2 regions of the Bacillus sp. NEAU-Y102 genome follow, and region 2 is predicted to be linked to the other one. Evidence: a T-box and tRNA genes for the amino acid it is inferred to sense, from the RefSeq annotation. Region 2 holds a T-box; the other holds one or more tRNA genes.
What was found. A T-box is a leader RNA that pairs with one kind of tRNA and senses whether it is charged. The one in region 2 lies ahead of thrS (threonine--tRNA ligase), so its partner is inferred to be a tRNA-Thr.
Positions count from the first base shown of each region.

Region 1 (4,251 bases), on a different contig from region 2:
AGCGCCGATGGTAGTTGGGACCTTGTCCCTGTGAGAGTAGGACGTTGCCAGGCAAAATGGAGGATTAGCTCAGCTGGGAGAGCACCTGCCTTACAAGCAGGGGGTCGGCGGTTCGATCCCGTCATCCTCCACCATATATGTCGGAGGGGTAGCGAAGTGGCTAAACGCGGCGGACTGTAAATCCGCTCCTTCGGGTTCGGCAGTTCGAATCTGCCCCCCTCCACCATTCTTAATTATTGGGCTATAGCCAAGCGGTAAGGCAACGGACTTTGACTCCGTCATGCGCTGGTTCGAATCCAGCTAGCCCAGCCATTAAGAGCCATTAGCTCAGTTGGTAGAGCATCTGACTTTTAATCAGAGGGTCGAAGGTTCGAATCCTTCATGGCTCACCATTTTTAATAAAACATGCGGGTGTGGCGGAATTGGCAGACGCACTAGACTTAGGATCTAGCGCCTTTGGCGTGGGGGTTCGACTCCCTTCACCCGCACTTTTAATAAAACAACTCATACATGTCTTGCGGAAGTAGTTCAGTGGTAGAATACAACCTTGCCAAGGTTGGGGTCGCGGGTTCGAATCCCGTCTTCCGCTCCAATTTTCAATATGACATGCCGGGGTGGCGGAACAGGCAGACGCACAGGACTTAAAATCCTGCGGTGGGTGACCACCGTGCGGGTTCGACCCCCGCCCTCGGCACCATATGCGCCCGTAGCTCAATTGGATAGAGCGTTTGACTACGGATCAAGAGGTTAGGGGTTCGACTCCTCTCGGGCGCGCTTTTATTAACGGGAAGTGGCTCAGCTTGGTAGAGCACCTGGTTTGGGACCAGGGGGTCGCAGGTTCAAATCCTGTCTTCCCGATATTCCAAAAAACATGGGGCCTTAGCTCAGCTGGGAGAGCGCCTGCCTTGCACGCAGGAGGTCAGCGGTTCGATCCCGCTAGGCTCCACTTTATTTAATATATGTCTCGGAGGTATACCCAAGTTCGGCTGAAGGGATCGGTCTTGAAAACCGACAGGCGGTGAGAATCGCGCGGGGGTTCGAATCCCTCTACCTCCTCCATTTTCTTTTAAATGGTTTAGACATATAATAATAAAATATTTATTTTTCCTTCATGGAGGTATACCCAAGTTCGGCTGAAGGGATCGGTCTTGAAAACCGACAGGCGGCGAGAGTCGCGCGGGGGTTCGAATCCCTCTACCTCCTCCATTTTTTAAATTTAATATTGTCGCGGGGTGGAGCAGTACGGTAGCTCGTCGGGCTCATAACCCGAAGGTCGCAGGTTCAAATCCTGTCCCCGCAACCAAATGGTCCCGTGGTGTAGTGGTTAACATGCCTGCCTGTCACGCAGGAGATCGCCGGTTCGACCCCGGTCGGGACCGCCATTTATGTTGGCTCGGTAGCTCAGTCGGTAGAGCAGAGGACTGAAAATCCTCGTGTCGGCGGTTCGATTCCGTCCCGAGCCACCATTTTTTTTATGCCGGCTTAGCTCAATTGGTAGAGCAACTGACTTGTAATCAGTAGGTTGGGGGTTCAAGTCCTCTAGCCGGCATCATTTAGGGGCATAGTTTAAAGGTAGAACTGAGGTCTCCAAAACCTCCAGTGTGGGTTCGATTCCTACTGCCCCTGTAAGTATATGGGCCTATAGCTCAGCTGGTTAGAGCGCACGCCTGATAAGCGTGAGGTCGATGGTTCGAGTCCATTTAGGCCCATCATATATTATTCCGCAGTAGCTCAGTGGTAGAGCTATCGGCTGTTAACCGATCGGTCGTAGGTTCGAGTCCTACCTGCGGAGCCATGGCCCGTTGGTCAAGTGGTTAAGACACCGCCCTTTCACGGCGGTAACACGGGTTCGAATCCCGTACGGGTCATACAAAAAAGAGTCAGCATTATGCTGGCTCTTTTTTATTTTGTTAATCCTTTTTATAATGTTACTTTCCAGAAATAAATAAAGGAATTTTGGAAAAGCTATGGTATGTATAAAAAGGAGGAAATAAATAATGACACAAGTTAGAGACTTAATGAGTACCCATATTGTACATTGTACACCGCTAGACAATGTATATGAGGCAGCTGTAAAAATGAAGGAAGAATCGGTTGGATTAATTCCTGTTGTTGAAAATGAGCAAGTTGTTGGGCTTGTTACTGATCGAGATTTAGTTGTTCGAGGGATTGCTGAAAAACATCCTGGATCTAATAAAATTACAAATGTAATGACAACAAATATTATCTCAGTTTCTCCAAATGATTCTATTGAAAAAGCTACAGAGCTAATGGCACAGTATCAAATTAGACGGTTACCAGTAGTTGATAGTGGTCAGCTTATTGGCATGTTAGCACTAGGAGATTTAGCTATAAGGGAATCAGCAGATGATCAAGCTGGATTTGCCTTGAGCGAAATCTCAGAGCGTACAGAGTAAATTGAAACTTTAATTAACCGAGAGTTTAATGGTCACTCATAAAGAGCTAAATTATATATAAAGTTCAGATGCATTATTCTAGCATATATGGATTAAACTAATATGTTAGCGTGATGTATCTGAGACATTATATAATAAGGATACGGTTAATAATTTCGACATTTTTTTAAAATTTGTTATTCTTAATTTTTAATAAGAGAAAAGATGATATACTGATAGATATAAGTATTATGATAGATTTTGAATATAACAATATTAATTTTTAGTGGTGCGATAATAAATTAATATTTCCTACATAGATGAAAAGGGAAGGGGAATTATATGAAGGCTGTACAGGGCGATCCAAATTGGAATTTGGTTACAGATACATATATAGAACCAAATAATTTCGCTGAATTATTTTCTTTGCTTGTACCTTGTCACCCAAAAGGTGAGGGGAAAGAACGAACTATATTAGTATGGAAAGAGAAAGAATTTTATAAAGAAGAAAATTTAGCGGCATTTATCGTATATGGCATGAATAAAGCAAAGAAATTACCGCAGTTTCATAAAGATGAAATTCCAACTTTAGTGCGTATTCTTCGCTTATGCCAAGAGATTGGTTGGTATGAAGAGGCAAATGATTTTATGATAGCGCAAGGATTAGCTGAGTTTGTTCATACTTCATTGGAATATGAAACATGGGATCTTTTGACGCAATCAGTTGCTTTAAATTATTTAATTATTAAATATCGTATAGGTGAATTGACAGATAGGGATATTGAAATTTGGGATAGAGTTAAATTTAATGAGAAGTGTATAACCGATTGTAAACATTTATTATCTCATAAAGAAGTATTGGAATTTACATTCTTTTATATGTGCAAGAGAGCGAAATCATTATCAAAAGAGCAATTAAATAGTGATATGATGAGTTTAGCAATGTATTGTAATACTTTTGTATATGATTTGTATACACATGATTTATTACGGAAATATCGTAAGTGTACAGATTTCCTATCATATTATGGACCTAGTCAGGCAGTTTTAGCATGTCAAAGAGCTGTATTATCTCAAATTTCCGATCGCTTAGACCCATTAAAGACAACGCATGTAGATGATTATTTATATGTGATGAAAGAAATGATGGAGCATATGACGATAGGAGTAATGGATCGATATGGTCATTTTATTGGAAAGCTACTATCTTATGTGCCATTTTTCGAAATGATACAAGTTCCACAGCATGCATATTATTGTGAAGAATTACTGTATATTTGTAAGGGCATTGAATATAAAGAAGAAACACTACGCAATTATATATTTATACAATTACATGATTGTTTACCATCATTCTTTAGGCTATTTCTTAAAAATAAGCGTTATGCAACGATTCATGATATTCTTTTCTATTGGTGCGATGATGAACAACGAATGAGCTTAGAGAAAAAATATAATCTGAGCTTTATTTATGAAAAATATGCTTGTGGATAAACAATATTTTCGATATGAAAAATTAATATAAATTAAAAAGGATCTCCAGTTTATGTGAGATCCTTTTTTGTTAGTAAAACAAGGAGAAAATGATTAAGACAAGAAACAACATTCCATATAGGAGAAGTTGTGCAGTATAACTTCCTTGTATACCAAAAAAAGTATTGGCTTTCTTATACAAATTCAACATGTATTTTATTGGAGTATCTTTGAAAGATTGGTACACAGTGTCTCCTCTTTCTAAGCTTCGTGTTCTTGTTCTTGTTTTTGTTTATAAGGGACATTAATATATCTAGCTACAAATAATAAAACAGCCATAAAGAATACTGGAAATACAGTAGATAAATAAAAGCCATTACTA
Region 1 covers NZ_JBTWFK010000014.1:283-4,533, forward strand. The annotation lists rRNA gene rrf (5S ribosomal RNA) at 1-53, shown strand, start outside; tRNA gene ACYFX0_RS26710 (tRNA-Val) at 59-134, shown strand; tRNA gene ACYFX0_RS26715 (tRNA-Tyr) at 143-226, shown strand; tRNA gene ACYFX0_RS26720 (tRNA-Gln) at 238-312, shown strand; tRNA gene ACYFX0_RS26725 (tRNA-Lys) at 317-392, shown strand; tRNA gene ACYFX0_RS26730 (tRNA-Leu) at 408-488, shown strand; tRNA gene ACYFX0_RS26735 (tRNA-Gly) at 518-592, shown strand; tRNA gene ACYFX0_RS26740 (tRNA-Leu) at 609-697, shown strand; tRNA gene ACYFX0_RS26745 (tRNA-Arg) at 701-774, shown strand; tRNA gene ACYFX0_RS26750 (tRNA-Pro) at 785-858, shown strand; tRNA gene ACYFX0_RS26755 (tRNA-Ala) at 874-946, shown strand; tRNA gene ACYFX0_RS26760 (tRNA-Ser) at 967-1,059, shown strand; tRNA gene ACYFX0_RS26765 (tRNA-Ser) at 1,114-1,206, shown strand; tRNA gene ACYFX0_RS26770 (tRNA-Met) at 1,227-1,303, shown strand; tRNA gene ACYFX0_RS26775 (tRNA-Asp) at 1,307-1,382, shown strand; tRNA gene ACYFX0_RS26780 (tRNA-Phe) at 1,391-1,466, shown strand; tRNA gene ACYFX0_RS26785 (tRNA-Thr) at 1,477-1,549, shown strand; tRNA gene ACYFX0_RS26790 (tRNA-Trp) at 1,556-1,626, shown strand; tRNA gene ACYFX0_RS26795 (tRNA-Ile) at 1,636-1,709, shown strand; tRNA gene ACYFX0_RS26800 (tRNA-Asn) at 1,721-1,795, shown strand; tRNA gene ACYFX0_RS26805 (tRNA-Glu) at 1,797-1,868, shown strand; gene ACYFX0_RS26810 (CBS domain-containing protein) at 1,998-2,417, shown strand; gene ACYFX0_RS26815 (DUF3965 domain-containing protein) at 2,739-3,890, shown strand; gene ACYFX0_RS26820 (hypothetical protein) at 4,131-4,251, opposite strand, start outside.
Region 1: it encodes a tRNA-Thr, which carries the amino acid that the T-box ahead of thrS (threonine--tRNA ligase) is inferred to sense. The anticodon was not compared.

Region 2 (19,877 bases):
AGTTAGCGGAAGATAAATATAATGCTTATATAAAAGTATCGGATACTGGAATTGGTATTAGTAAAGAGGAAATTCCGCGTATTTTTGAACGCTTTTACCGAGTGGATAAAGCGAGAAGTAGAAATACTGGTGGTACAGGCCTTGGATTATCAATTGTAAAGCATTTAGTAGAGGCGCATCAAGGTACGATTACAGTAGATAGTGAAGTTGGAGAAGGGACAACGTTTACAGTTGTTTTACCGAAATCAGCAACTGAAAAATAGGATGAAGGATGTTTACAATATATTAACAATGTCTTAATTAAATATTAATAAAGCTCTGTTAATATAATACATGAAAACCCCTTCATCCAAGGAGTAATTTTGGACGAGAATAGTTAAACTGTTCTCGTCACTTCCCTTTATGCCAATATAAGTCTGTTTTATATATGAAAGAAAAGAACCGTTATTTTTCTTCTCTCTATTAGTCATGTTAATATAGAGAGAGGAAAGGAACGGTTTTTTTCTGTGAAAAAAATCATTTCAAATTTGCATGGGGAGGTTTCTGATTTGGAAAAAAAGGTCGTATTAGTAGATGGTAATAATATCGCGTATCGTGCTTTCTTTGCACTACCGCTTTTAAATAACGACAAAGGTATACATACGAACGCAATTTACGGTTTTACAATGATGTTAATGAGAATATTAGAGGAAGAAAAACCGACGCATATGTTAGTAGCATTTGATGCGGGTAAAACGACATTCCGTCATAAAACATATAGTGAGTATAAAGGCGGACGTCAAAAGACCCCACCTGAATTATCAGAACAATTCCCGTTTATTCGTGAGATGCTTGATGCATTCAACGTACCGCGTTATGAATTGGAAAATTATGAAGCGGATGATATTATGGGAACGCTAGCAAAAGAAGCAAGCGAACAAGGAGCAAGTGTAAAAGTTATTTCAGGAGATAAAGATTTACTTCAACTTGTTTCTGATAACACGCTTGTATGTATTCCGCGAAAAGGGATTACGGAAGTAGATGAATATACGAAAGAAGCTTTATTTGAGAAATATAGCTTATCACCAAAGCAAATTATCGATATGAAAGGTTTAATGGGAGACCAATCAGATAATATTCCGGGTGTACCAGGAGTTGGTGAAAAAACTGCGATTAAATTGTTAACACAGTTTGGAACGGTTGAAGAAGTGTATGACAATCTAGATCAAGTAAGCGGGAAGAAATTAAAAGAAAAACTGGAAGCAAATAAAGACCAAGCTCTTATGAGTAAAGATCTTGCAACTATCATTACAGATGCGCCGATTACAGTGCATGTGGATGATATGGAATATAAAGGATATGAAGCAAGTGATGTCGTTCCAATGTTCGAGAGTTTAGGATTTACATCTCTTTTAAATAAATTAGGTGTTACGCCAGAAGAAACGGCTCCAGCTGAATTAGATGATATTACATTTGATATTGTGGAAGAAGTTACCGAAGAAATGCTTCAGCAAGATAGTGCGCTTATTGTTGAAGTACAAGAAGATAACTATCATAAAGCAGATATTCAAGGTTTTGGTATTCAAAATGAAAATGGTTGCTACTTTATTCAAAAGGACATTGCTCTTAAGTCAGATGCATTTAAAGACTGGCTTGCAGATGGAGAGATGAGAAAGCATACATTTGATGCGAAGCGTGCAATCGTTGCACTGAAATGGAACGGTATAGATATACAAGGGGTTGACTTTGATCTATTAATCGCTGCTTATTTACTTGATCCGGCTGATACAGATAAAGATTTCCGTACTGTAGCGAAAATGAAAGAAACGCATGCTGTGAAATCTGACGAAGAAGTTTATGGAAAAGGCGCGAAGCGTGCTGTTCCAGAGTTAAAAGTAGTAGCGGAGCATGTAGCTCGTAAAGTGCATGTATTATATGATGTAAAGCAAACATTCGTTGAAGAGTTAGAGAAGAATGAGCAATATGAACTGTTTACAGAGTTAGAATTACCACTTGCGCGTGTATTAGCTGATATGGAAGTAAAAGGTGTAAAAGTTGATACAGAGCGTCTTCGTAATATGGGAGAAGAACTTGCAGGCAGATTAAAGGAAATGGAACAGGAAATTTATAAGCTTGCGGGAACAGAATTTAATATTAATTCACCGAAGCAGCTTGGTGTTATTCTGTTTGAGAATTTAAACTTACCGGTTATTAAAAAGACGAAAACAGGTTATTCTACGTCAGCTGATGTACTAGATAAGCTTATGGATCACCATGAAATTATTCCAAACATTTTACATTATCGTCAATTAGGGAAACTAAATTCAACTTACATTGAAGGTTTACTGAAAGTTGTACATGAAGATTCATCTAAAATTCATACTCGTTTTAATCAAGTGTTAACACAAACAGGTCGATTAAGTTCGACGGATCCGAACTTGCAAAATATCCCGATTCGATTAGAAGAAGGAAGAAAGATTCGTCAGGCATTTGTTCCATCAGAAGAAGGTTGGATTATGTATGCGGCTGATTATTCACAAATCGAGCTGCGTGTATTAGCTCATATTGCAAATGATAAAGGGCTAGTTGAAGCATTCCAACATGACATGGATATTCATACGAAAACAGCTATGGATGTATTTGGCGTTGAAAAAGATGAAGTAACTTCAAATATGAGACGACAAGCGAAAGCTGTTAACTTCGGAATTGTGTATGGTATTAGTGATTATGGTCTTTCGCAAAACTTAGGGATTACAAGAAAAGCAGCAGCGGAATTTATTGAAAAGTATTTAGAAAGTTTCCCTGGTGTACAAGAATACATGGAGGACATCGTAAAAGATGCGAAACAAAAAGGATATGTGGCCACATTATTAAATCGTCGCCGTTATATTCCAGAAATTACGAGTCGTAATTTCAATTTACGTAGCTTTGCTGAGCGTACAGCGATGAATACACCAATTCAAGGTACTGCAGCAGATATTATTAAAAAAGCGATGATTATTATGGCAGATCGTTTAGAAGAAGAAGGCTTACAAGCGCGTCTTCTTCTACAAGTACACGATGAATTAATATTTGAAGCACCAAAAGAAGAAATTGAAAAATTAGAGCAGCTTGTACCTGAAGTAATGGAGCATGCAATTGAACTCGCAGTTCCGCTGAAAGTTGATTATTCTTACGGTCCAACTTGGTACGACGCAAAATAAGGAAGTGATGAAATGCCTGAATTACCAGAGGTTGAAAACGTCAGACGGACACTTGAAAATCTTGTAACAGGAAAAACGATTGAAGATGTTATTGTTACTTATCCAAAAATAGTGAAACGACCGGATGATGCAGAAATCTTTAAAGAAATGCTAAAAGGCGAGAAGATTGAAAATATAAAGCGAAGAGGAAAGTTTTTGCTTCTATATGTAACAAATTATGTTATTGTTTCACATTTGCGTATGGAAGGTAAGTTTTTACTACATCAAGAGGATGAGCCGATTGATAAACATACGCACGTCCGTTTCTTATTTACAGATGGAACTGAATTACATTATAAAGATGTGAGAAAGTTTGGTACGATGCATCTCTTTAAGAAAGGTGAAGAGATGAATCAAATGCCTCTTGCTGACTTAGGTCCGGAGCCGTTTGATGCTGAATTGACACCGCAGTATTTACAAGAAAGATTGCAAAAGACAAATCGTAAAATAAAAGTTGTGCTATTGGACCAGCGTCTTTTAGTAGGGCTTGGAAATATATATGTTGATGAAGTTTTATTCCGTTCTCAAATTCATCCGGAACGGGAAGCTTCTTCTTTAACAGTAGAAGAAATTGAGCGGATTTATGAGGCTACCGTTACAACGTTAGGTGAAGCGGTAAAACGTGGCGGAAGTACAATTCGGACGTATATCAACTCACAAGGGCAAATTGGTTCATTCCAAGAACTCCTAAATGTATATGGAAAAAAAGGAGAGCCGTGTGTAACTTGTGGTACGATATTAGAAAAAACAGTAGTTGGCGGGCGAGGAACGCATTACTGCCCAATTTGTCAGCCTAGAATATAGAAAAGAGATAACATCGGATAGGCATTTGTCATATACATACAGCAGAGCTATGTATAAGGGAGGAGCTTACCGATGTACCTTTATTTATCTCTTATTTTATTAGCTTTTACATTAAGCTTAGATAGCTGTAGTGTAGGGCTAACATATGGGTTAAGAAGCGTAAGAATTCCACTAAAATCAATTATAATTATCGGAATCTGTTCAGCGGCTGTTATGCTTGTTTCAATGGGAATTGGACATATGATCGCGAAAATATTTTCACCTGTTATCGCAACGCGTATCGGTGGGCTTGTTCTTATTGGAATAGGGATTTGGGTGTTATATCAATTTTTTCGAAGTGAGAAAAAAGAAGAACTGAAGCAAGAGGAGAAGGTCTGGAAATTAGAGATTGCCTCGCTAGGGCTAGTAATTCAAATTTTACGGAAACCGACTGTAGCAGATTTTGATAAATCAGGCACCATTTCTGCAGGAGAAGCATTACTTCTTGGTATCGCTCTTTCTGTAGATTCATTTGGTGCCGGAATTGGTGCATCTTTATTAGGGTATGCACCCGCTATGATGGCGATATTAGTTGCAGTTATGAGTTCTTTGTTTTTGTTTATTGGAATGAAACTTGGGACGGTTTTATCGAATATGAAGTGGTTACAAAAATTTACATTCCTGCCTGGAGTATTACTCATTATTATTGGAATTTGGAAAATGTAAGTATGGGCGTGGAACATTAGTTTCGCGCCTTTTATTATGAGGAGGATTATGATGACAGTAGTAATTGGATTAACAGGAGGCATTGCAAGTGGAAAAAGTACAGTGTCTCAAATGTTTCGTGAATTGAGCATACCAGTTATTGATGCAGATATTATTGCGCGAGAAGTTGTAGAGCGAGGAAAACCAGCATATAACAAAATAGTAGAAGTATTTGGAACGGAAGTGTTGCAAAAAGACGGAGAACTGGATCGGCCGAAATTAGGGAGTGTCGTTTTCTATAATGAAGAAAAACGATTGCAGTTAAACAAAATTGTTCATCCTGCAGTACGTGAGGAAATGAATAGACAAAAGGAAATGTACATAAAAGAAAGTATGCAAGCGATTGTGTTAGATATCCCTCTTTTATTTGAAAGTAAATTAACAAGTCTCGTTGACCGTGTTTTAGTTGTAGCAGTTACTCCTGATACACAATTAGAACGTTTGATGAAACGAAATGGTTTTTCCGAAGAAGAAGCAACGGCGCGTATTCAATCTCAAATGCCGTTAGCGGAAAAAGTGAAAAATGCAGATGAAGTGATAAATAATGATGGCACAATTATGGGAACGAAAACACAATTGCAGGTGATTTTAAAGAAATGGAACATTATTGACTAAAAAATTGTGAAATTAATGAAAATGCTTAGTGACATATCTCCTTTTTGTGTTATACTATTATTGGAATTGGAGATAAATAGTATAACGCATTCAAGGGGGATAACATATTATGACTCGTGTGGCAATTAATGGATTTGGACGTATTGGGAGAATGGTATTTCGTCAAGCAATAAAAGAAAGCGCATTCGAAATTCTAGCAATCAATGCAAGCTATCCATCTGAAACGTTAGCACACTTAATTAAATATGATACAGTTCATGGTAAGTTTGACGGAACAGTAGAAGCATTTGAAGATCACTTATTAGTTGATGGAAAAATGATTCGCCTTTTAAACAACCGCGATCCAAAGGAATTGCCTTGGACAGATTTAGGTGTTGAAGTTGTAATTGAAGCAACTGGTAAATTTAATTCAAAAGAAAAAGCAATTCTTCACGTTGAAGCTGGAGCGAAAAAGGTTATTTTAACAGCGCCTGGTAAAAATGAAGATGTAACAATTGTAGTTGGTGTGAATGAAGACCAATTAGATATTACAAAACATACTGTTATTTCAAATGCATCTTGTACAACAAACTGTTTAGCGCCTGTTGTAAAGGTGTTAGATGAGCAGTTCGGAATTGAAAACGGTTTAATGACGACTGTTCACGCTTATACAAATGACCAAAAAAATATTGATAACCCACATAAAGATTTAAGAAGAGCGCGTGCTTGCGGACAATCAATCATTCCGACAACGACAGGTGCCGCGAAAGCGCTAGCAAAAGTTCTTCCGCACTTGAACGGAAAACTTCATGGTATGGCACTTCGTGTACCAACGCCAAACGTGTCTCTTGTTGACTTAGTAGTAGACGTAAAACGTGATGTGACAGTTGAAGCTATTAATGAAGCTTTCAAAACGGTTGCAAACGGTGCGTTAAAAGGTATTGTAGAATTCAGCGAAGAGCCTTTAGTATCTATCGACTTTAATACAAATACACACTCAGCTATCATTGATGGTTTATCTACAATGGTAATGGGTGATCGTAAAGTGAAAGTACTTGCTTGGTATGATAACGAGTGGGGCTACTCTCGTCGTGTTGTAGATCTTGTAACGTTAGTTGTTGAAGAGTTAGCGAAACAAGAAAATGTGCAACACATTTAAGTGAATAAGGGGGAGGGCAAGGCAATATTTGCCCTCTTTTTTTATTTTTTTCTGAAAAGGAAAAAAATTATATGAGTATATTTTAAATAGTGGACATACCACGAAACGTTGTGATTACTGCATTTGTGAATCGTTTATTTTTTTTAGGGAAAAGTAAAGAGGAAAATATGACAGAAAATCGAAAAAACTGTTGTTGCAAAATGAAAATAAACAAAGTATACTAACACTCGTAAACTTAAGAGCTGAGGTACGTAGTCACTACTTAAAGGGTTAGGACCTCTCTGGACTAACTTTCCCCCGTGGTAGTGGAGCAAGCCAAATTGCAAATTAGTTTTCAATTCGAACAGTTAGAATAAATTTACAAGGGGGAACTGTAGAATGGATACTATGGATACGATGGGTCGTCACGTGATCGCTGAACTTTGGGATTGCGATTTCGACAAGCTTAATGACATGCCGTATATTGAACAATTATTTGTGGATGCAGCACTAAGAGCTGGTGCTGAAGTGCGTGAGGTTGCTTTCCATAAATTTGCACCACAAGGTGTAAGTGGAGTAGTAATTATCTCGGAATCACATTTAACAATTCATAGCTTTCCGGAGCACGGTTACGCGAGTATTGATGTTTATACTTGTGGGGATCGTATTGATCCAAATGTTGCTGCAGAATATATTGCAGAAGGTTTAAACGCGAAAACGCGTGAGAGCATCGAGCTTCCTCGAGGCACTGGTAGCTTCGAAATTAAGCAGAGAGAAACAAAAGCTCTTTAAAAAAGAACATAATTGATTTAAAATGTAAAGAGGTGTATAATGCACCTCTTTTTTAGTTTATAAAAAAGAGGTAATATAACGTACTGGTTAGTTGAATAAATTGTACTCTTGCAAATGAGGTAGTGCCCTATATACCATCTTATTTTTAAGGATGAGATGATAAAGTGATGCGCTGAAACTTAAAGTGGTAAGAGAGTTAGAATGAGTTATATAATATTGTATATATATTTTAGGTGAAGTGAGTAGAGAAAAATAAAGAGTATAGTGTAAAGGAGTGAATGAATTGCGTTGTCCATCCTGTTCTCATAATGGTACAAGAGTGTTAGATTCGCGTCCGGTAGACGAGGGGCGCTCTATTCGAAGAAGGAGAGAGTGTGAAAGTTGCTTAAGTCGCTTTACGACCTTTGAAAGGGTAGAAGAGTCACCTCTTATCGTTGTAAAAAAAGAAGGCACACGAGAAGAGTTTAATAAAGAAAAGATTTTACGTGGTTTAATTAAAGCGTGTGAAAAAAGACCAGTATCTTTAAGACAATTAGAAGAAGTAACACAAAGCGTGGAACGTGAACTGCGTAATTTAGGTATATCAGAAGTGAAAAGTGATATGATTGGTGAAATTGTTATGGAAGAACTTCGCGATATTGATGATGTTGCTTACGTACGCTTTGCTTCTGTATATCGTCAATTTAAAGATTTAAATGTATTTATTGAAGAATTAAAAGATATACTGCAAAAAGAAAGAGAGTAGAAGTTGTATTTTATTCTCTTTACATACCGTAAGTAATAGGATAAGAGAGCTAGAAGCGTAAGCTAATAGCTCTTTTTCACTAAGAATTTATATAATGAAGGTAGAACGAATGAAGTAGAGGATAGATTGGATGAGAGAAAGGAAAAGCAATAATGGAAAAACAGTCATGGATGGAGCTATTGCCGATTGATCGTTATAAAGTAAGTGCGAAAGGGCTACTGCATAATTACGACCGAAAAGTATTAACGATGTTGTATCAGCCGTTAATAGGTAGTAGAGCTTTTAGCTTATACATGACACTATGGGGGGAGCTAGAGCAAGATCGTGTATTTGGAAAAGAGAATACACATCATTCCCTTATGGTGACTATGCAAATGCAACTTCCTGAAATATATGAGGAACGAGTAAAGTTAGAGGCAATTGGGCTTTTGAAGGTATATATTAAGAAAGAAAAAGATATTCGAATGTTCATATATGAGTTGCAACCACCTTTATCTCCAAAGCAGTTTTTTGATGATATTGTTTTAAGTATCTTTTTATACAATCGATTGAGTCGGACAAAATATAATCAAGTAAAGCAATATTTCTTAGAAGAAGAATTTGATTTTGCTTCTTATGAAAATGTTACGCGCTCTTTCAATGATGTGTTTGGTTCGTTTAATCCAGGACAGCTTGAGCATGCGCAAGAAGACCTTCGTATCCCAAAAACGACAACTATGCCAAGTAACGAGAAGGGAGACGCTCCGAAAGTTTGGAATGATTTCTTTGATTTCTCTTTATTTGTAGATGGATTGTCCGCTCTTGTTCCTAAAAAGTCGATTACAGATCAAGTAAGAGACTGCGTTATAACACTTGCTTACGTGTATGGTGTAGATGTGTTATCGATGCAAAATATCGTTCTTGGTGCGGTGACAGAGATGCAAACAATTGATATGGAAAGGCTTAGAAAAGGAGCTCGCGATTGGTATCAATTTGAAAATGGTCAAGCATTACCGGTATTAAGTGAAAGAGTACAGCCTCATGCTGCACGTACGATGAAAGAGAAAGAGCCTTCATCGCAAGAGGAGATGCTAATAAAGCAGCTAGAGGAAATCTCGCCAAAACAATTATTGAAAGAGATTTCTGGTGGTGCAGAGGCAACGAAAGCGGACTTGCAAATCGTTGAAGATGTCATGATTAATCAAAAATTGACACCAGGAGTTGTGAATGTACTTATTTATTACGTTATGCTACGCTCAGATATGAAACTTGCGAAAACGTATGTCGAGAAGATTGCTGGGCATTGGGCACGTAAAAAGGTTGGTACAGTAGCGGACGCGATGGAGTTAGCGAAAGAAGAGAACCGTCAATATCAAGAGTGGGCTGAGACGAAGAAAAAAGGCCGTACGGCGAAGAAAACGGTACGGAAAGAAATGGTACCAGATTGGCTTAAGGAAGAAGAGCCGAAGGAACAAGAGAAAGAAACGGCGAAGAAAGATGTAAGTGTAGAAAAAGATGCAAGTACGTTAGAAGATGAACGAAAACGATTAGAAGAAGTGTTAAAAAAATATAAGCGTGATTAATAGAAGAGAATGAACGCTCTTTGAGGTGAGAAAATGGAGCATATTCAAAATTCATTTGCAAAATTAATGGGAAATGAAAAATTTAAAAATAGATATGAAGTATTAAAGGCAGAAGTAATGGCGCATCCGCGTGTGAAAGAATTTATAGACGAACATAAAGGTGAAGTAACGACTTCTATGATTGAGCGCAGTCTTGTGAAGCTATATGAATATATTGGACAAAGTGTAGGTTGCGTGGATTGTCCGGATTTAGGTTCATGTAAAAATATGCTGCAAGGGTACGAGCCAAAGCTTGTTATTCAAGGGAAAATGATTGATATTCAATATGATCGCTGCGTTAGAAAAGTAGCACATGACGAGAGAAAGAAATATGAAAAACTCGTTCAAAGTGTATATATGCCAACGGATATTTTACAGGCAACTATGGAAAACTTAGACCCTTCTGATTTAAATGCACGTATCGATGCAATTGGTGCAGCGAATGAATTTTTAAGTACATATGAACCAGGTAAAAAAGCACAAGGTTTATATTTGTACGGTAAATTTGGTGTAGGAAAAACGTACCTTTTAGGAGCAATTGCGAACGAGCTTGCTCGAAAGAAAATAAGTTCGATGCTCGTATACTTCCCAGAATTTTTACGTGAAATCAAAAGTTCGATTCAAGATAATTCGATTGGTGAAAAGATTGATGCGGTTAAACGCGTACAAGTTTTAATGTTAGATGATATCGGGGCAGAAGCAATGTCAAGCTTTGTGCGTGACGATGTGCTTGGTGCAATCTTGCAATTCCGTATGTTAGAAAACTTACCGACGTTCTTTACGTCTAATTTTGATTTTAAACAACTGGAACACCATTTAACGTATACACAGCGTGGTGAGGCTGAAGAAATGAAGGCAGCACGTATTATGGAACGAATTAAATATTTAGCGAAACCAATTCCGATTGGTGGGAAAAATCGTCGTCATAAGTAAAAGAGCAAGCTGAGAAGCTTGCTCTTTTGTATTATAGTGATATTTTCTTTTCAAATATGAGGTCGAAATATTCAGGTTGTCCAGAACTGCCAATCGTAGGGGCGACAATCTGTACGAACCTCCAGTCATCTCTAGCATGTTCTTGAATAATTTCTTGGTAGTCTTCAGCTAGTTTTGAGCGAGTGAGCCCCCAATGGAATTCGACTTTTACGAATTTATATTCGAACATTCGGATACCCCCTTTTAGTGATAAATAAAGTATACAATAAAAAATTCATAGTAGCTTGTATCATTTTTTTCTCCCTCCCTTAATATATATAAAATTAGCAAGCCAGATTGAGTGGATTTTCTAACGATAGGAAATGTAATTCTACTAAGAGTGAACTTCACGCGGAAAGGACTCTTATAGGATTTGTAACGTATAGATACAGTCCTTTAGAGCAGGGATAAAAGGGGGGACAAAAGTGATTGAAATTTGCTTCGAAGAAAAAAATGATGCTATGCACGTATATAGACAATTGCTGAAAAGAGCGGAAGTGTTATATAAGGAAACGAGTGTGTATTTACAGGAGCAAAAAGTGGTGATTCACATACCAGTACATGAATCGAATTATATTGAAAAGATCTTATTGCCAGTAATGGTGTATTTCATTGTGAATGTGAAACAAAATGAGTGGATTTATACGATCTTAAAAGAAAAGTTTTTTTATGAAGAACAAGAAGAGTGTCATCAAATATTGCACATGGCACATGAGATTTTAAAGGGAAGAAGAAAAGGTGTAGCTCAGGATTTAACTCGTAACGCATTTGAGTCATATATTAAGTCTTCTTTAAATAATTGGCTTTGTGATCCGCTCTCATTCTCGTTTTCATCATATATCCGTTTTCGTCTTCGTACATATAGGGAAATGGTGGCTAAACTTGCGGAAGTGGCAATTGATGAGTATAAGATGGAGCAAGAATACCAAATGTTCATTGAAACGCTTCGGCAACAAGTGAGTAGCCGTAAATCACGCTTGTCCTGTGTGCATCTTATTTTTGATGAAAGCTTTATCTTTTATGATGATAAAGGTAGACGTTTAAAACAGGAGAAGTTGGTCCAATATATAGATGAAGAATTATTAAAGCAAAATGATGTATATATTGATACAAAAGTAATTGCGCCGCTTCTTTCTATTTCGCCAAAAAAGATTTATTTATATACGAAGGAACAAGACCATAATATGATTATTACTTTGCGAAATGTGTTTCAAGAACGGGTCCAATTACATGGATTACATGATTTTGAGCGCAATGTGAAAAATTTAAAAAATAAAGGTAACGCCCTTGATTTTCTAAGTTTTTGAGCATATAATTACCTACATAAATGAAATATATCGAAATGTCATGATGAGGACATGAGTAGTTTTCTACGATTTTCAGAGAGGGAAGCCTTAGGGTGTGAGCTTCCTAGTACGGGATTATTACTTACCACCTCTAAACTTTAGCAGTGAACGATTCTTTTAGTAATTGCTAACGGACAACACCGTTATGTTGAACTTGAGCAATTAACGATCATGTTAATTGGAACAAGGGTGGAACCACGAATTCAACACTCGTCCCTTTTTATGGGATGAGTGTTTTTTATTTTGAGAAAAAGAGGAGTGACCAGTGATGGCAGATGTAGTTAAAATTACTTTCCCTGATGGAGCTGTGAAGGAGTTTCCAAAAGGCGTAACAACTGAAGAAATCGCAGCTTCTATTAGCCCAGGCTTAAAGAAAAAAGCTGTAGCTGGAAAATTAAACGATGAGATGATCGATCTTGTTACACCAATCGAAGAAGATGGTGCAGTTTCTATTATTACATTAGATTCTGAAGATGGCTTATATATTTTACGCCATTCAACAGCCCACCTTTTAGCACAAGCGTTAAAACGTTTATATAAAGATGTTAAGCTTGAGCTTGGCATTGGCCCAGTAATTGAAAATGGCTTCTATTACGATATCGATATGGAAGAAGCAATTACAGTTGAAGACTTCAAGAAAATCGAAAAAGAAATGCAAAAAATCGTGAACGAGAACTTAGAAATCGTTCGTCATGAAGTACCACGTGCAGAAGCACTTCGTCGCTTTGAAGAAATTGGCGATGAGTTAAAATTAGATTTAATTAACGACCTTCCAGAAGATGCAGTTATTTCAATCTATGAGCAAGGTGAATTCTTCGACCTTTGCCGTGGTGTTCACCTTCCATCTACAGGGAAAATTAAAGTGTTTAAATTATTAAGCGTTGCAGGTGCTTACTGGCGCGGCGATAGCAATAATAAAATGTTACAACGTATTTACGGTACTGCATTCGTTAAGAAAGCAGAACTAGATGAGCACTTACGTATGCTTGAAGAAGCGAAAGAGCGCGATCACCGTAAATTAGGTAAAGAATTAAAACTATTTACTAATAGCCAAAAAGTAGGACAAGGTTTACCACTTTGGTTACCAAAAGGTGCAACAATTCGTCGTATTATCGAGCGTTACATCGTTGATAAAGAAGCAAGCTTAGGTTATGATCACGTATACACTCCAGTATTAGGAAGCAGAGAGTTATATGAAACTTCTGGTCACTGGAACCACTACCGTGATGGCATGTTCCCATCAATGGAAATGGATAATGAAGAATTAGTTCTTCGTCCAATGAACTGTCCTCACCATATGATGGTTTATAAAAATGATATTCACAGCTACCGTGAATTACCAATCCGTATTGCGGAACTTGGAACAATGCATCGTTATGAAATGTCAGGTGCGTTATCTGGATTACAACGTGTACGCGGAATGACTTTAAACGATGCGCACATTTTCGTTCGTCCAGATCAAATTAAAGAAGAGTTAAAACGTGTTGTAAACTTAACTCTAGAAGTGTACAAAGATTTCGGTTTAGAGAACTACTCATTCCGTCTATCTTATCGCGACCCAGCAGATACTAAAAAGTATTATGCGGATGATGAGATGTGGGAAAAAGCACAAGGTATGTTAAAAGAAGCTATGGATGAAATGGGTCTTGATTACTATGAAGCTGAAGGTGAAGCGGCATTCTACGGTCCAAAACTGGATGTTCAAGTTCGTACTGCTCTTGGAAAAGACGAAACACTTTCAACTGTACAATTAGACTTCTTACTTCCAGAACGCTTTGAATTAACTTATGTTGGTGAAGACGGTAAGCAACATCGTCCAGTTGTAATTCACCGTGGTGTTGTATCAACTATGGAACGCTTCGTAGCCTTCTTAATTGAAGAATACAAAGGTGCATTCCCAACTTGGTTAGCTCCAGTTCAAGTACAAGTAATTCCAGTTTCTCCGCAAGTACATTTAGACTATGCGAAGAAAGTACAAGACGAATTGCGTCGTGCTGGTATCCGTGTTGAATTAGACACTCGTGAAGAGAAGATTGGTTACAAAATCCGTGAAGCACAAATGCAAAAAATTCCGTACATGCTTGTAGTAGGTGACAATGAAGTAACTGAAAACGGCGTAAACGTACGTAAATATGGTGAACAAAAATCAGAAACAATCGCATTAGATGCTTTTGTTGACATGATTAAAGTAGAAGGAAAACGATAAGAAAAAGCCGCGGTATACCGCGGCTTTTTTATGTAATATACTTGAGGGGAATTAGAAAAAATACCCATGTAACACTTATCGTAAAAAAGTATTGCAAGTATGTTAGTTGTTTGTTACAATATTTCTTGTTGTTAGTAAAACACATCGCGTCTTCTTGACAGACGTCATGTCCTATGATAAACTCATCAAGGATAATAGAATATTGTTTTGTGGAACAAGTAGAAGCACCCGCTTCTCACCTGATGGACGCATTCGCAGTTAGCAGGTAAATGTATTTCTTACTTAAGATTTTACAAGTGTGGGTGTCGTATGCCCGCACTTTTTTTGTCGGGTTCTATGACTACAAAATATGTTCTGAGAAAACCTTGGAGGTGGCTTACTATTAGCAAGGATATGATGATTAACGAGCAAATTCGTGCACGTGAAGTACGTTTAGTTGGCGCAAATGGCGATCAACTTGGAATCAAGTCTCGTAATGACGCTTTAGACTTAGCTGCAAATCTTAATCTTGATTTAGTATTAGTTGCTCCAAATGCGAAACCGCCAGTATGCCGCATTATGGACTACGGTAAATTCCGCTTTGAGCAACAGAAGAAAGAAAAAGAGCAGCGCAAAAATCAAAAAGTAATTAGCATGAAAGAAGTTCGTTTAAGTCCAACAATTGATGAACACGACTTTAACACAAAACTTCGTAATGCTATCAAGTTTTTAGAGAAAGGCGACAAGGTTAAAGCGTCAATTCGCTTTAAAGGACGTGCCATTACTCATAAAGAAATCGGTCAACGTGTTTTAGATCGCTTCTCAGAAGCTTGTGCTGAAGTTAGTACAGTTGAATCTAAGCCTAAAATGGAAGGACGCAGTATGTTCTTAGTTTTAGCACCGAAAAACGATAAGTAATAGATAGAGGAGGAAATACCTATGCCTAAACAAAAAACTCATCGCGGCGCTGCAAAGCGTTTCAAAAAGACTGGATCAGGTAAACTGAAACGTTCTCACGCTTACACAAGCCATTTATTCGCTAACAAATCTACAAAAGCTAAACGTAAACTACGTAAAGCTGGTGTAGTAAGCGCTGGTGACTTCAAACGCATTCGTCAAATGCTTGACAACTTAAAATAAGTTCGGCTGATATATAGAACAATTAGGAGGTAATATTATGCCAAGAGTAAAAGGTGGTACAGTTACTCGTCAACGTCGTAAAAAAGTTATAAAATTAGCAAAAGGTTACTACGGTTCAAAAAATACATTATTCAAGGTTGCTAACCAACAGGTTATGAAATCTCTAATGTATGCATTCCGTGACCGCCGTCAAAAGAAACGTGACTTCCGTAAATTATGGATTACACGTATCAACGCAGCAGCTCGTATGAATGGTCTTTCTTACAGCCGCTTAATGCACGGTCTTAAAAATGCTGGCATCGAAGTTAACCGCAAGATGCTTGCTGACTTAGCTGTTCATGACGAAAAAGCTTTCGCTGAATTAGCAACAGTTGCAAAAAACAACATTAACTAATTAATTAGTTGAAACCTTAGAAGAATTTTCTTCTAAGGTTTTTTGTTTGTATTCAGAGAGAAGTTTGAAGTTCTAAAGATTAACGGATGTGCTATTATCGATATGACAAAATTAATATAAAAACTATAGCGGTATAGAAGAATATATATGTGAAGTCAGGAGAATCCTCCTGGCTTTTTTTAATTCTGCTCTTTTGGAAAGAAGAGTATCTTTCCTAGCCGAAACGACACTGCTATAATGGAAAGATGATATGGAACTTTCATCAGATGAACAATTTAAGAGCGATGACTGAAACGTATTTGTAAATTAAGGACAAGCTATTTTATAAAGAGGTAGATAGCTGACTTATTCATAAGAACTGAAACATAATAATGAACTTTGAGATGAAACAACATTGTTGCGTAAAATGCGATGTTGGAGGAGGACAATAGAATGGACTTACTACAACTATTTAAATTACAAAAAGAATTAGATGACCGTATTGCAAAAGAACATGACTTACAACCGAAAAAATTGTTAAAAGAAAAAATGTTAGCTCTTCTTGTAGAAATTGGAGAACTTGCAAATGAAACACGTTGTTTTAAATATTGGAGCAACAAACCAGCTTCGGAACGTGGAGTAATATTAGAAGAATACGTAGATGGTTTGCATTTTATTTTATCAATCGGAATTGATTTAGGGATTGATAAAAACTTCCTATTCTATAAATGTGCACAAACGAATAAAACACAAGTGGAAATTTTCTTAGACACATACGCGAAAGTAATTCGTTTTACAGATCAACCATCTATTACAAACTATATTGAATTATTTACGAGCTATCTTCGACTTGGACAAGCACTTGAATTTGAGCAAGAAGAGATTGAAAAAGCGTATTTAGATAAAAATGAAGTAAATCATCAGCGTCAAACACAAGGATACTAATTTAATTTTTGAATATTTCAATTTAATTATTGTATAATGAATTGACTGAAGAAAAAGGAGGGTGTTGGCAATGACAAAATTAGACGCGACATTGACAATGCTAAAAGAATTAACAGATGCACGTGGTATTGCCGGTAACGAGCGTGAACCACGCGAAGTAATGAAGAAATATATCGAGCCATTTGCAGACGAGCTTTCTACTGATAATTTAGGAAGTTTAGTTGCGAAAAAAGTAGGGGAAGAAAACGGCCCGAAAATTATGGTTGCAGGTCATTTAGATGAAGTTGGCTTTATGATTACGCAAATTGATGACAAAGGTTTCCTACGCTTCCAAACGGTGGGTGGCTGGTGGTCACAAGTTATGCTTGCACAGCGCGTGACGATTGTAACGCGTAAAGGAGATGTAACAGGTGTAATTGGTTCAAAACCACCGCACATCTTACCTCCAGAAGCACGTAAAAAGCCAGTTGAAATTAAAGACATGTTCATCGATATCGGTGCTTCTAGCCAAGAAGAAGCAATGGAGTGGGGCGTACGACCAGGAGATCAAGTTGTACCTTACTTTGAATTCCAAGTGATGAAGAATGAAAAAATGTTACTTGCAAAAGCATGGGATAACCGAATCGGTTGTGCGATTGCAATTGATGTATTAAAACAATTAAAAGATGAAAAGCATCCAAACGTTGTATACGGCGTTGGAACTGTACAAGAAGAAGTTGGTCTTCGTGGTGCAAAAACATCTGCGAATTATATTAAACCAGATATCGCGTTCGCAGTAGATGTTGGTATCGCTGGAGATACACCGGGTGTAACGTCAAAAGAAGCGCAAAGTAAAATGGGCGATGGACCACAAATCATTTTGTATGATGCTTCTGTTATTGGACATACAGGTTTACGTGATTTCGTAGTTGATGTTGCTGACGAATTACAAATCCCATACCAATATGATTCAGTAGCGGGCGGGGGAACTGATGCGGGTGCGATTCATATTGCTGTAAACGGTATTCCTTCTATGGCAATTACAATTGCAACGCGCTATATTCATTCTCATGCAGCAATGTTACACCGTGATGATTATGAAAATGCAGTAAAGTTAATTGTAGAAGTTATTAAACGTCTTGATAAGGATGCTGTACATAACATTACATTTAATTAATAGAAAAAGCGAAGGAGATTTTCCTTCGCTTTTTTATGTTTTAAAAAGGTCGTTCTAATCCTGCTGCAGTATGAGCGCCTAAAATAATTAAACGAGTTAATTGCATCGCCATAAAATGCGGGGTATATATCATTCCTCTTTTTAACCATGACATAATCATTCCGATGTGAGCCCCTGTCACATAACTAATCAAAATATCACGAGGAACCATAAGATCTTCGTCATCTGGTTGTGAAATAGACAAGCTTAATGTTAAATGCACTTGTATCGTTTTCATCATTTTATAAGAGTAGTTTCCGGCAGCTTTATCCCCAAGCATAACGTTATAAAAGTTTACATTTTCTGCGATATGTTCGAATAAAGCCAAAAATGTAGGATGAGGTGAATCGAATGTAAGTTGAAAATCTTCTTTATTTCTATTTTTCGGTTTAATTACTTCTGCTAGCTTCTCTAACATTTCTTCAATACTTTTGTCTAATAGGTCATATTTATCATGGTAATGGCTATAAAATGTAGCGCGATTTACAGGAGCACGTTCTGCGATATGTTGCACAGTTACATTTTCAAAGCCTTTTTCGCCTACTAAAGCGACAAAAGCATCCTGAATGAGTTGTCTCGTTCGCTTTACACGTGGATCATTTGTATTTTTAATAGACATTTTACTTCTCCTCGTTTAATTTTCTATACTTAAACAACATATTGGTATTATATTGTTGTTTAAGCAACATTTCATACGTAAATTGTCGGTTGTAGATTCAAAATAATTATTTATAATTATAAACGATAGTCCTTCAGAAATCAGCACCGCTCGCAGGTAGATAAGTTTCGATTTACGCTGCAGATGGTGTGATTTTTTCGTTAAAAGGTTAATATAATTAACAATTAAACAATCTAAACAATAAGGACATAAATAGTTTAGAAAAAAATTATATGCGATATAAGGAGAGGAATGCAATGAATCAGTTTCGAAGAATGGTAATTATCAACATTATCACATTAATTGTACTAGTTGGCGGCGGTATTGTCGGTTATTACTATTACAACCAAACGGAAAATTACTTAAAAACAGACAATGCAAAGATCGATGGAAAGGTAATTCCGGTTGCTTCACCAGTAGCAGGGAAACTAACTGACTGGAAAGCTGAAGTTGGAAAAAATTACAATGAGAACGATAAATTAGGAGCTGTTACTGTAGCAGCAGCTAATGGAGAACAAACAGTAGATGTAACAATTCCACAAAATGCAACGGTTGTACAATCAAACGCAACAACAAATGCTTTCGTTGGAGCAGGTAGCCCGATTGCTTACGCATTTGATATGAACAATTTATGGGTAACAGCAAACATTGAAGAAACAGATGTTGATGATGTTCAGAAAGGTCAAGACGTAGACGTGTATGTAGATGCATACCCAGATACAACGTTAACTGGGAAAGTAGAACAAGTTGGTTTAACAACAGCAAATACATTCTCGATGTTACCATCAAGTAATTCAACAGCGAACTATACGAAAGTAACACAAGTAGTGCCAGTTAAAATTTCATTAGATCATAGCAAATCAGTAAATATTGTTCCTGGAATGAATGTGTCAGTTCGTATTCATAAGTAAGGGGGAGATGAGATGTCCTCAATTGCAATTGTAGGATATGCACTATTTTGTATAATCGTCTTCTTCCTTGTAAATCGTCTTTTACGAAAGAAAAAAACGAACGTGGGAGAAGAACAAGTCCCAGCCGTAAGTAAAATAGAAGTAAGTAAGCTAGAAGCAGTAGAGAAAGAAAGTGAACAAAAGCAAGAAGCCGAAATTTCTAATGTAGTTGAATTAGAAACAGGCAAGCAAGAAGAAGTAAAACAAGAAAAAGAAATGCCGAAAAAACAAACGTCTATGCCTATAGAGGATGTAAATGTAAAAGCAGTTGTAACAGTATTAATTCTCGGCATGTTCGTTTCTATTTTGAACCAAACAATCATTAACGTTGCATTGCCTCCGTTAATGAATGAATTTAACGTATCAACTTCAACGGCGCAATGGTTAATTACAGGGTTTATGCTTGTAAATGGTATTTTAGTGCCGATTAGTGCCTTTTTAGTTTCACGATTTACGTATCGTAAATTATTTGTA
Region 2 covers NZ_JBTWFK010000003.1:240,130-260,006, reverse strand. The annotation lists gene phoR (sensory box histidine kinase PhoR) at 1-263, shown strand, start outside; gene polA (DNA polymerase I) at 549-3,182, shown strand; gene mutM (DNA-formamidopyrimidine glycosylase) at 3,195-4,025, shown strand; gene ytaF (sporulation membrane protein YtaF) at 4,098-4,730, shown strand; gene coaE (dephospho-CoA kinase) at 4,782-5,384, shown strand; gene ACYFX0_RS10670 (glyceraldehyde-3-phosphate dehydrogenase) at 5,494-6,522, shown strand; gene speD (adenosylmethionine decarboxylase) at 6,910-7,293, shown strand; gene nrdR (transcriptional regulator NrdR) at 7,577-8,038, shown strand; gene ACYFX0_RS10655 (replication initiation and membrane attachment family protein) at 8,191-9,600, shown strand; gene dnaI (primosomal protein DnaI) at 9,634-10,572, shown strand; gene ACYFX0_RS10645 (DUF4177 domain-containing protein) at 10,604-10,801, opposite strand; gene ytxC (putative sporulation protein YtxC) at 11,037-11,918, shown strand; T-box leader at 11,950-12,178, shown strand; gene thrS (threonine--tRNA ligase) at 12,226-14,163, shown strand; ribosomal protein L20 leader region at 14,374-14,494, shown strand; gene infC (translation initiation factor IF-3) at 14,557-15,060, shown strand; gene rpmI (50S ribosomal protein L35) at 15,082-15,282, shown strand; gene rplT (50S ribosomal protein L20) at 15,320-15,676, shown strand; gene ACYFX0_RS10615 (dUTP diphosphatase) at 16,109-16,600, shown strand; gene ACYFX0_RS10610 (M42 family metallopeptidase) at 16,671-17,756, shown strand; gene ACYFX0_RS10605 (TetR/AcrR family transcriptional regulator) at 17,797-18,414, opposite strand; gene ACYFX0_RS10600 (HlyD family secretion protein) at 18,711-19,364, shown strand; gene ACYFX0_RS10595 (DHA2 family efflux MFS transporter permease subunit) at 19,377-19,877, shown strand, end outside.